Regions from separate parts of the Bradyrhizobium sp. CCBAU 51745 genome, predicted to be linked through region 1. Evidence: riboswitches for the same ligand, from Rfam matches in the RefSeq annotation. Region 1 holds a riboswitch; the other holds the start of a gene.

Region 1 (5,004 bases):
CGTCGCAGCGCGGGCGGATCGAGACGGAGTTGGCGCCGCTGATTTTCGACGCGATGGTGAGGTAGCCTGCCAGAGCTTGATCGACCCATCGCCCCGAAACGCCGGCGGAGCGTCCGCGTCTTTCGTTAGCTCATGTCATTGCAAGGGTCAGGTTTGATGGGTTTCGCTTCGCTTGGCCTTGCGCCCGCCAAGTCGAGTTGAAAGGGATTGCTCTTGGAACAGCTACAAACTTCCATCGTCGGCCGTCTCGAGAAGCGGCTTGGCAGGCTTCATGCCAGGCAGAGACTTGGAATCGAGGCCGACCACGAAGCGCAGATATTCGGTCAAGGCCTCAATTTTTTCCACATCGAAAACTGGTATTCGGTGCATTCTCTCATTCGCGGAGTCTTCAAGCTTTCCGGCCTCTATTGGCGAGGGTTGAAGAATGCGGCTGACGTTCAGGTCAAAGAGACCGATCTCGTGTTTGCCTTGTTGCCAAGGGCATTCGAAGGTTTCACTCTGCTGCATATCAGCGACTTGCATGTGGACATGAACAAGGGCGCGATGCAGCGCTTGGCGGAGCTTCTTCCATCACTCGTGTACGACATCTGCGTGCTCACGGGGGATTTCCGCGGCGCTACGTTCGGTCCATTCGATGCGGCGATGGAAGGTATGGCGCAAATTTGTGCGCTGCTGACAGCGCCAACTTACGGCGTTCTCGGCAACCATGATACGGTCCGAATGGTCCCGGCTCTGGAGGACCTGGGCATAAGGATGCTCTTGAACGAGTGCGCGCCGATCTCGCGAGCCAACGAGCAGATCTATCTTGCCGGTATCGACGACGCTCATTTTTATCGGGTCGACAGCATTGAGAAGGCTGCCTCGGCCATTCCTTCCGATAGCTTCACGATCCTGCTGTCGCACACGCCGGAAATCTATCGTCACGCAGCCCATGCCGGCTTCGACCTGCTCTTGAGCGGTCATACGCATGGCGGGCAGATCTGCCTGCCGGGATCGGTTCCGATCACGCTGGATTCGAGGCTGCCCAGGCGGTTCGGGGCGGGGCTTTGGAACTACCACCAGATGACCGGCTACACGTCGGTCGGGGTCGGCTCCTCCGTTGTGCCGATACGGCTGAATTGCGCGCCTGAAATAACACTGCACCATCTTCATTCAGCTCACGCCGGTCATCAATAAGGGCGATCGCGAACATGCAGCCTGAACATCAGGCGGGAGAGGACAATTTCGCCCACGAAGAATACGGCGACCAGGACGACCACGTCGGTGACCGATAGGGACAGGCGTTTCCAACACATGAGGGCTGGTAGCAAGGCCTCCGGCACTTGATCGAGGCCCGTGGCCTTGCCGCTTGGCTTTATGCCCAGTCGACGCTTCGTGAAGCTCGAAAGCAAGTCACCGACCATTGCGCCCAGCCCGACCAGAAAGGCGGATGCGAAGTCCAGGCCAAGAAATGGGGACATGGCCGTGGTGACGACGATCGAAAGCAGCAAACCTCGCCACGTCTTCGAAGGGCCGAACAGCGGGCTGCCGTCAATGAAACGAACACCGCCGTCAAGAGCGCAAGAGAGGCGGCTTCCAAAGAGGCGCTTTGCAAGAACGGGCACGCCATTGGCAACGGCGAGCAATATCAGCAACTTGAAAATGAGCAGGATCTGCATGCCAACGCATATCCATTTGTCCGCGGTGAGCTATACGCTTTTTGAGGTCTGCACCGGTCTAGCGGTGCAGACTGGTTTGGCGGCCGATCAGTTCGCTCCGGACCCGGACACCACACCCGGGACAGGGAAGGCTCGGCACATCTCGACGCACTCTGACCTGAGGCGCGCGAGAACCGCATCGTCGCCGTTGGCCCGCAGAGCAGCCGCAATGAACTCGCCGATGCGACGCATTTCGGTCTCTTCCATGCCACGCGTCGTCGCCGCCGGTGTCCCGAGGCGAACTCCACTCGGCCTGAGCGGCGGGCGCGGATCGTCTGGAATAACCTGCTTGTTCGTGGTGATCGCTATGGCGTCGAGCACCTCCTCGGCTGCTCGCCCGTCAAGTCCGACGGACGCTGCCGTATCGACGACCATCATGTGATTGTCCGTTCCATCAGTCACCAGCTTCATGCCGCGCTCCATCAGTGCGCCGGCGAGAACCTTCGCGTTGCGCAAGACCTGCCGCGCGTAACCCTGGAAATCCGAGGTCGCCGCCCGCTTGAGCGTCACGGCAATCCCGGCCACGACATTCATGTGAGGCCCGCCCTGCAGCCCGGGAAAGACGGACGCATCGATCCGGCCCGCAATTTCCCTCCGGCACAGGATGATCCCGCCCCGGGGGCCGCGCAGCGTCTTGTGCGATGTCGTCGTCATGACGTCGAAGCCGGCATCAAGCGGATTGCGCATGACATCAGCGGCAACCAATCCGCCATAATGGCTCACGTCAGCCATCGTGAGCGCGCCAACTTCGTCGGCAATGCTTTTGAATGCGGCATAGTCGAGGTCGCGCGGATAGGAGCTGTAGCCGCACAACACCATCTTCGGACGCACTTTGCGCGCAATTGCGCGCAATTCGTCGAAATCTATCGCGCCTGATGAAGGGATCGTCTTGTAGCGCATGAAGTTGAACAAACGCCCCATGTGGGACACCGGCGCGCCGTGCGTGAGATGGCCGCCATGGGAGAGGTCCATGGCGAGAATGGTGTCGCCGGGATTCAACAGGCCGAGATAGACGGCCTGGTTCATCGGTGATCCCGAAAGCGGCTGAACGTTGGCGTGCTCGGCACGAAACAGCGAGCAGGCCCGCTGCCGTGCCAGGTTCTCGATTTCGTCCGTATAGTGCTGGCCGCCGTAATATCTGCGTCCAGGATATCCCTCGGAATATTTATTGGTGAAGACCGATCCGAGCAGTTCGAGCACCTCCGGATAGGTGTAATTCTCCGACGGAATCAGTTCGACGCCGTCCTGTTGACGGCGCTCCTCCCCCGCAAGGGCGGCGGCGATCTCGGTATCGTTGATCGACAGTTCGTTGCGAAACGACGGCATGCTCGGGCTCCTCAACACGCTGTTTTTCCAGCAGATGGGTTGCCCAGGCGATCGGCGTCGGATCCATTCGCGCTTCACCGTGGTCGTTTCCACGTTAGCTCGCCAGTCGCGCGAAAGAACGAATGAGCACGGGCTCTTCGCAAAGGAAGGTTAGCCGAGTTGCGAGGCGTCTGCAACTGCCAGTTCGTGCGGCCGTGGGTCACCAATGGCAGACAAGCTATCCGCGTACGAGCGTCACGCCGGTGATGAGGCACACAACGCCGATTCCTCGCAGGAGCGTGATGGGCGAGGCTGGCGCCTGCAGCCAGGGCGACGAGAGATGCGAGGAAATTCATGCCGCTACTTCAGACGCATAAGAGCAGGACCGGGGAGCTAGGCTGCCTCCCCTACATTGAGATTGCTCTGCAGCTGCGCTCGCCGCAGAAGCGTACGGGCGTAAGCCTCGGAGCTGAGGTCGCCCCGCCGGATTGCCTCGGCAGCGGCAGCAAGGCCGAGCGAGAGATGCTGGCCTGTCCTGCGTCGTTCGTCGAAGGATTGCTAGATATATCCGTCATGCTTCGTCGCTTGCGGAGCAAGCCGGCTGCGGCGGACCACAGCGGCTATCCCAAACCATTGAATGACACTCATCAGCTACGTATCTCGCTTTGGCAAAGGAGCGTCCTGTTGCGCCTCTTCGGGCACGAATGAAAAGCCGTTCGCACGACTGCGTATCCGACCGCCATGCGGGATGCCGAAGTGCGCCGGAAACATGAGGCTGTTATGTTCCGCGCAATGGCCGAGCACGCGCAGGCGCGATTGCATCGCTTGCTCCGGATTCATGCAGAACCGGCTGCTCCAGTCGGGGCGGTAGACTTGAATGGGATTATGCATGACGTCGCCGATGAAGAGGCCCTCATCCTCGCCACTCAGGAGCCGCAAGATCACGTGTCCAGGGGAGTGCCCCGGCGCCGGCTCGATCAAAAGGTTGTCGCCGAGCTGGTCGGTCGTGCTCACGACCTGTTCCTGCTTGGCGGCGATCACGGGCAGGACGGAGTCGGTGAAGACATCGCGCGGCTCCTCCGGCAGATGCGGATTGTGCGATGGGTTCCAAAAGTTCAGTTCCTCGCGAGAGAAGACATATCTCGCGTTTGGGAAGGTCGGGACCCAGCGGCCGTCGACCAATCGGGTATTCCAGCCGACGTGATCAACGTGAAGGTGGGTGCACAGCACATAGTCGATGTCCGCCGGCTCCAGGCCTGCGCTTCGGAGACGATCAAGATAAGGCGTGCCGAGTTGATGGAAATGCGGCGATGCCGGCCGGTTCTTGGCGTTGCCGCAGCAGGTGTCGACCAGAATGTTGTGATCGGGCGTCTGTATCAGCCAGGAATGTACCGACATGATGAACTGGTCGGTTGCAGCCACGTAGTGATGTGGTGCCATCCAATGCAGGTGCTCTTCGAGAACGGCTGGATCGAAGGCCGAGAGCAATTCCTGTGGCCTGAAAGCCGGCCCTAGAAGCTCCTCGATACGCGTGACGATCGTCGTGCCGATCCGCCATGTGAGATGGCTCGTCTGCGTCATGTGCTCTCCTCGACGGGTTCGATTCGAATGAAAGTGCGTGTCGCATGCAGACGGGCTCAAAAGGTCGCCGCCATGCGATCTGCAGCAGCGAGCCTTGCGTGCGCCACCAGCGGGAAATCGGGGATGCCGAGGTCTCATGAGGCGGCCAGCGGCGAGCTTGCCGCCGGCACGCCGCTCGCAAAACAGCTTGCTCAGGACGCTGAAGCTGCCTCGTCCGGCTGAAGGTATCGGGGGGCCGGCCGACCAGCAGCGAGCGAGGTTCGCATGCCCTGGCGAGCCGCCTCGAAAGCTGCCCAAACCGATTCATCCGCCACCGTCGGCAATGTGAGAATCTCGCCCCGGTCAAATCCGACCAGCGCGGCAGTGACGAGATCTTCGGGGTTCATGATCATCGAACGCGGGATGACGCTTTCCGGCACTT
Region 2 (5,004 bases), on a different contig from region 1:
CAAGCGGCCTCGCGCACGCTGCTGATCCGCCTCGCGCCGAAGGATCGTATCGCGCAGTATTTTGGCCTGTTCGCGCTGACCGGGAAGGTGACGTCCTTCATCGGCCCGCTGCTGATCGGCGTGATCACCGCGGCCACCGCCAGCCAGAAGGCCGGCATGGCCGTGCTGGTCGTGTTTTTCGTGACGGGATTCGCGTTGTTGATGCGGGTGAAAGAGTAGCCAAGCTACGCGATCTCGCCGCCGTCATTGCGAGAACCGAAGCGACGAAGCAATCCAGACCCTCTCTGTGGAAACAGACTGGATTGCGTCGCTTCGCTCGCAATGACGAGTTGATAGATCAGTGCCGGAAGTGCCTCGTCCCCGTGAACACCATGGCGATGCCATGCTCGTCGGCGGCCTTGATCACCTCGTCATCGCGCATGGAGCCGCCGGGCTGCACCACCGCGGTGGCGCCGGCCTCGATACAGGCGAGCATGCCGTCGGCGAACGGGAAGAACGCATCCGACGCCACCACCGAGCCCTTGGTCAGCGGCTCCGCCAGCTTCAGCTCGTTGGCCGCATCCAGCGCCTTGCGTGCCGCGATCCGGGCTGAATCGACACGGCTCATCTGACCCGCGCCGATGCCGACGGTGGCGAGATCCTTGGCGTAGATGATGGTGTTGGACTTGACGTGCTTTGCCACCCGGAAAGCGAACTTCAGGTCGCGCATTTCGGCTTCGGTCGGCGCGCGCTTGGTGACGACCTTGAACGTCATGTCGTCGACCACGGCGTTGTCGCGGCTCTGCACCAGAAGCCCGCCGGCCACCGTCTTCGCCGTGAGGCCCGGCGCGCGGGGATCGGGCAGGCTGCCTGCGAGCAGCAGGCGCAGGTTTTTCTTGCCGCCGATGATGGCGATCGCCTCTTCGCTGGCGTCAGGCGCGATGATGACCTCGGTGAAGATCTTCGTGATCTCGCGCGCGGTGTCGGCATCGAGCGGCCGGTTCATCGCGATGATGCCGCCGAAGGCGGAGGTGGAATCGCAGGCCAGCGCCTTGCGATAGGCCTCGACGAGGTTCGCGCCTTCAGCGACGCCGCAAGGGTTGGCGTGCTTGACGATGACGCAGGCCGCGGTGCGCTTGGTGTCGAACTCGCCGATGCACTCATAGGCCGCGTCGGTGTCGTTGATGTTGTTGTAGGAGAGCTCCTTGCCCTGGAGCTGCCGCGCGGTCGAAACGCCCGGGCGCTTGTCGGGCGTCGCGTAAAACGCCGCGGTCTGGTGCGGGTTCTCGCCGTAGCGCAGCGACTGGATCAACTTGCCGCCAAAGGCGCGGAAGTCGGGTGCGTCAATCTCGAGCTGCCGGTTGAACCAGTTGGAAATGGCGGCGTCATAGGCCGCGGTGCGGGCATAGGCCTTTGCCGCAAGCCGCCGGCGCAGCTTCAGCGTGGTCGCGCCGTTGTTGGCAGCGAGCTCGTCGAGAACGGCCTTGTAGTCGTCGGCCTCGACCACGACCGCGACGTCGTCATGGTTCTTCGCGGCGGCGCGGATCATCGCGGGGCCGCCGATGTCGATATTCTCGATGCAATCCTCGAAGCCGGCGCCTTTGTCGACGGTGGCCTCGAACGGATAGAGGTTGACGACGAGGAGATCGATCGGCGCGATGCCGTGCGCCTTCATCGCCTCGGCATGTTCCTTGTTGTCGCGAATTGCGAGCAGGCCGCCATGCACCTTCGGATGCAGCGTCTTGACGCGGCCATCCATCATCTCGGGGAAGCCGGTGAGGTCCGAGACATCCTTCACCTTGAGGCCCGCCGCGGCGATCGCCTTTGCGGTGCCGCCAGTCGAGACCAGCTCGACGTCATGCGCGGCAAGCGCCTTGGCGAACTCGATCAGGCCCGATTTGTCGGAGACGGAGAGCAGGGCGCGGGTGACGCGACGGGGATGGTCAGTCATGAGCAAGATCCTCTGTTCAGGGAGTGTCTATGCCCAGGCGCGCGGCGGATTATGTGTCGCGCTTCCCGATGGTGCTCCATCCAAGGTCGCCAGTCGCGCGAACGAGCGCTCGATAGCAGCTTTTGGCCGTTTTCACAACGCCGAGATGGGGCCGAATCGAGCGCGTCTACAGCGGAAGTTCCGGCTCGCGCCGTGCGTTGCGGCGGGCATTGGTGACCGCGGGCGAGGCGGTGGAGCGCACAAAGCTCCAGCGGATCGTGGGCGCCTGGCGGGCATCCTGGCGGATCACGATCTGGGCGGTGCGACGCGGGCCGTCATTGCCGGCCAGGAACACGCTGTCCTCGAGCTCGACCTTGTCGTCCAGCGCCTCGAAGGTCCAGACGTCGCGGTTCGGCAGCACCAGCATGACGCCGCGCGCATCCGACAGCCGGCTCGCTTTCACCGCGGGATGCAGATGAAACCGCAGCGCGAAATCGGCGTCAGCGCCCTTGAGCCGCGCGCCTTGCGGCGGCGACAGCGTGTCCTCGCCGTCGATCCGCGTGCCGTCATTGGCGACCATCAGCACGCGCCGATGGATCACGCCGAACTTGGCGAGATAGCCATTATGCGAGGTCGTCAGCAGCGTGCCGCCCTCGACGACCTCGCGATAGCTCTCGACCTCATGAGGGCCGCTGATGATCGGCGCGCCGTGCAGCAGCCGCTTCATCGCCGACATCTCGACGAATTGGCAGGACGAGGTGTCGTGATAAGTCAGCGTCGAATGCGCCGCGGTGCCGCGCGCAAACGGCCGCCAATTGTCGCGGCCTGTGGTCGGCATGCCGCAATTGGTGACGATGCGGCTGATGCCTGAGGACAGTTCGAACGACAGGCAACCGGCATGCGCGTCGTGGCTGACGCCGGGCGGCGGCGGCGCGCCGGTGTCGATGATGACAGTGGTCGGGCCCGCATCGAGGCGCTGGAAGCCGGTGTGCGGCATGTTCGCCATCGGCGCGCCATGGGTATCATCATAGGCGAGCAGCGTCGCGAGCAGATCCGATGGCGTCGCGCTCATGCCGTTGAACAAAGCGAAATTGCCGTCGCCGTGCCGGAAGAAGCGCAGCATCGGCATCATGCGGTCGATCGCATTGAGCAGCGCCGGCGGCGGCGCGATGTTGCGCGCGGCAAAGGTCTGCCGCAGCGGCAACAGATCGATCAGGAGCTCGATCAGCGCACCCGGATTGCGCGAGATGTGGCCGCCGTCGGGGAGGATCTGCCGCTGCAACTCGTCGGAGAGCTTTTTCGATGCGCTGCGGATATTGCGGGCCTGATTGGCGAGGCAAAGCGTGGTGTAGCACAGCGCGATCTGCACCTGGAGTTTCGGCACCCCGTCGGGGATGTTGACCATGGTGTAACGCAGGAAGCGGATCTCGCGCGCCAGTGCGCGCAAGTAACGGCGGTAGAATTTGTTGTCGGTGTCGTTGAGCACCAGCGGCGCCTGCGACAGCAGCGAGATCACGCGTCGCGCCAGCACGTCGGCGCGGCGGGCCACCGGCCGGCGCTTGTTGGCGGGGTTGCTGATCCAGTCCTCGACCAGCGCGCGCGCGTTGGCGCGGGTCAGCGCGGTATCGGCGGCGCGCAGATGCCGCAGCCAGCCGAAACCGAGCAGCGCGACCTCCCAATCCTCCGACGGCGGATCGAGGTCGAAGATCGAGCGGCCATGGCAATTGACGATCTTGCCGGCGAAGACGAAGCGGCCGGCATAGATCTCGGCCGCGCGCGTCGCATCCGCAGTGCGCAAATCATGCGGCGCGATGATCAGCCGATCGGTCCGGCCCGGCCAGACCCGCGACAGCGCGACGGAACCGCCGCTCGCGCGCGCGAGCATGTTCCGCGCGAAGCGGTTCATGACCAGCGTCGAGATACGTCTGCGTTGAGCGACCGACACGCCTTGCCTTGAAGGGGGAGAGGATTCCGACGAATCCTTATTAATCCCAAAATCGAACGGCCGACACCACCTTGAAAGGCCCCGAATCAGGGTGGTGGTAGCAAAATCCGGTGCAAAATCAGGATTTAACGAGCCGGGCCGCGAAAAATCCGTCGAGCCCGCCGAGCTTCGGGTCGGCATGCGGCAGGTGGCTCGGCAGGGTCCGGAGATCGCCCTCGGCCGTGATGGTCTCGCTGAGGCCGGAGACCTCGCTGGCTTCGATCGGCACACGGCGCAGCGCAGGCTCCGCAGCCAGCAGCGTGGCGATGGCCTGCTCGCCTTCCTCGGGTTCCAGCGAACAGGTGCAATAGACCAGCGTCCCGCCTGATTTGAGCAGCGAGACCGATTTCCTCAGCAGCCGCCGCTGGAGAACGGTCATTGCGGCGACGTCGGACTCCTGCCGCAGCCATGCAACGTCGGGATGCCGGCGGATCGTTCCGGTCGAGGTGCAGGGCGCATCGATCAGGATTCCATCGAAGCCGTCCGCTGGCCCGGTCCATTCTACGGCGTCAGCAACGACAGTCTCGGCCTGAAGCGACAGGCGGTTCAGATTTTCGCGCAGGCGCGCCACCCGGGCGGGCGAACGGTCGAGTGCGGTGACTTTCGCGCCTGCCTGCACCAGCTGCGCGGTCTTGCCGCCGGGCGCGGCGCAGAGGTCGGCGATGGATTTGCCCTTGATGTCGCCGAACAGCCGGACCGGCAGCGCGGCAGCGGCGTCCTGCACCCACCATTGTCCTTCGGCGAAGCCAGGCAGCATGGTCACCGAGCCGTGCAGCAGCGTGCGCACCGAACCGGTCGGCAGCACTTCGCCATGCAGCCGGCTCGCCCATTGCGCGGCATCGGACTTCACCGTCAGGTCGAGCGACGGTTCGTGGCCGAGCGCCAGCGCCATGTCCCGCGCGGTCGCCTCGCCGTAATGCGCGCTCCAGCGGGCCAGCAACCAGGGCGGCAGGTCGAGCGATTGCGATGCGACCTCGTCGACCAGCGCCTGACCCTCACGCGCGCAGCGGCGCAGCACGGCGTTGACGAGACCGGCATAGCGCGCGGCGCGCCGATCGGATTGCACCAGGCGAACCGAGAGATCGACCGCGGCGTGGTCGGGCACGTCCAT

Evidence for each region. Region 1 has a riboswitch for ZMP and ZTP ahead of glyA (serine hydroxymethyltransferase). Riboswitches for the same ligand answer to the same signal wherever they lie in the genome.
Region 2: another riboswitch for ZMP and ZTP. It lies ahead of purH (bifunctional phosphoribosylaminoimidazolecarboxamide formyltransferase/IMP cyclohydrolase); the one in region 1 lies ahead of glyA (serine hydroxymethyltransferase).

Annotation. Positions count from the first base shown of each region.
Region 1 covers NZ_LBJP01000086.1:90,553-95,556, forward strand. Annotated here, with positions in the region: gene XH98_RS27130 (serine hydrolase domain-containing protein) at 1-65, shown strand, start outside; gene XH98_RS27135 (metallophosphoesterase) at 214-1,176, shown strand; gene XH98_RS27140 (CDP-archaeol synthase) at 1,170-1,658, opposite strand; gene glyA (serine hydroxymethyltransferase) at 1,746-3,023, opposite strand; ZMP/ZTP riboswitch at 3,058-3,143, opposite strand; gene XH98_RS27150 (MBL fold metallo-hydrolase) at 3,654-4,643, opposite strand; gene XH98_RS27155 (SDR family NAD(P)-dependent oxidoreductase) at 4,775-5,004, opposite strand, start outside.
Region 2 covers NZ_LBJP01000074.1:60,476-65,479, reverse strand. Annotated here, with positions in the region: gene XH98_RS18905 (MFS transporter) at 1-219, shown strand, start outside; gene purH (bifunctional phosphoribosylaminoimidazolecarboxamide formyltransferase/IMP cyclohydrolase) at 338-1,930, opposite strand; ZMP/ZTP riboswitch at 1,955-2,037, opposite strand; gene XH98_RS18895 (heparinase II/III family protein) at 2,097-3,815, opposite strand; gene XH98_RS18890 (RsmB/NOP family class I SAM-dependent RNA methyltransferase) at 3,973-5,004, opposite strand, start outside.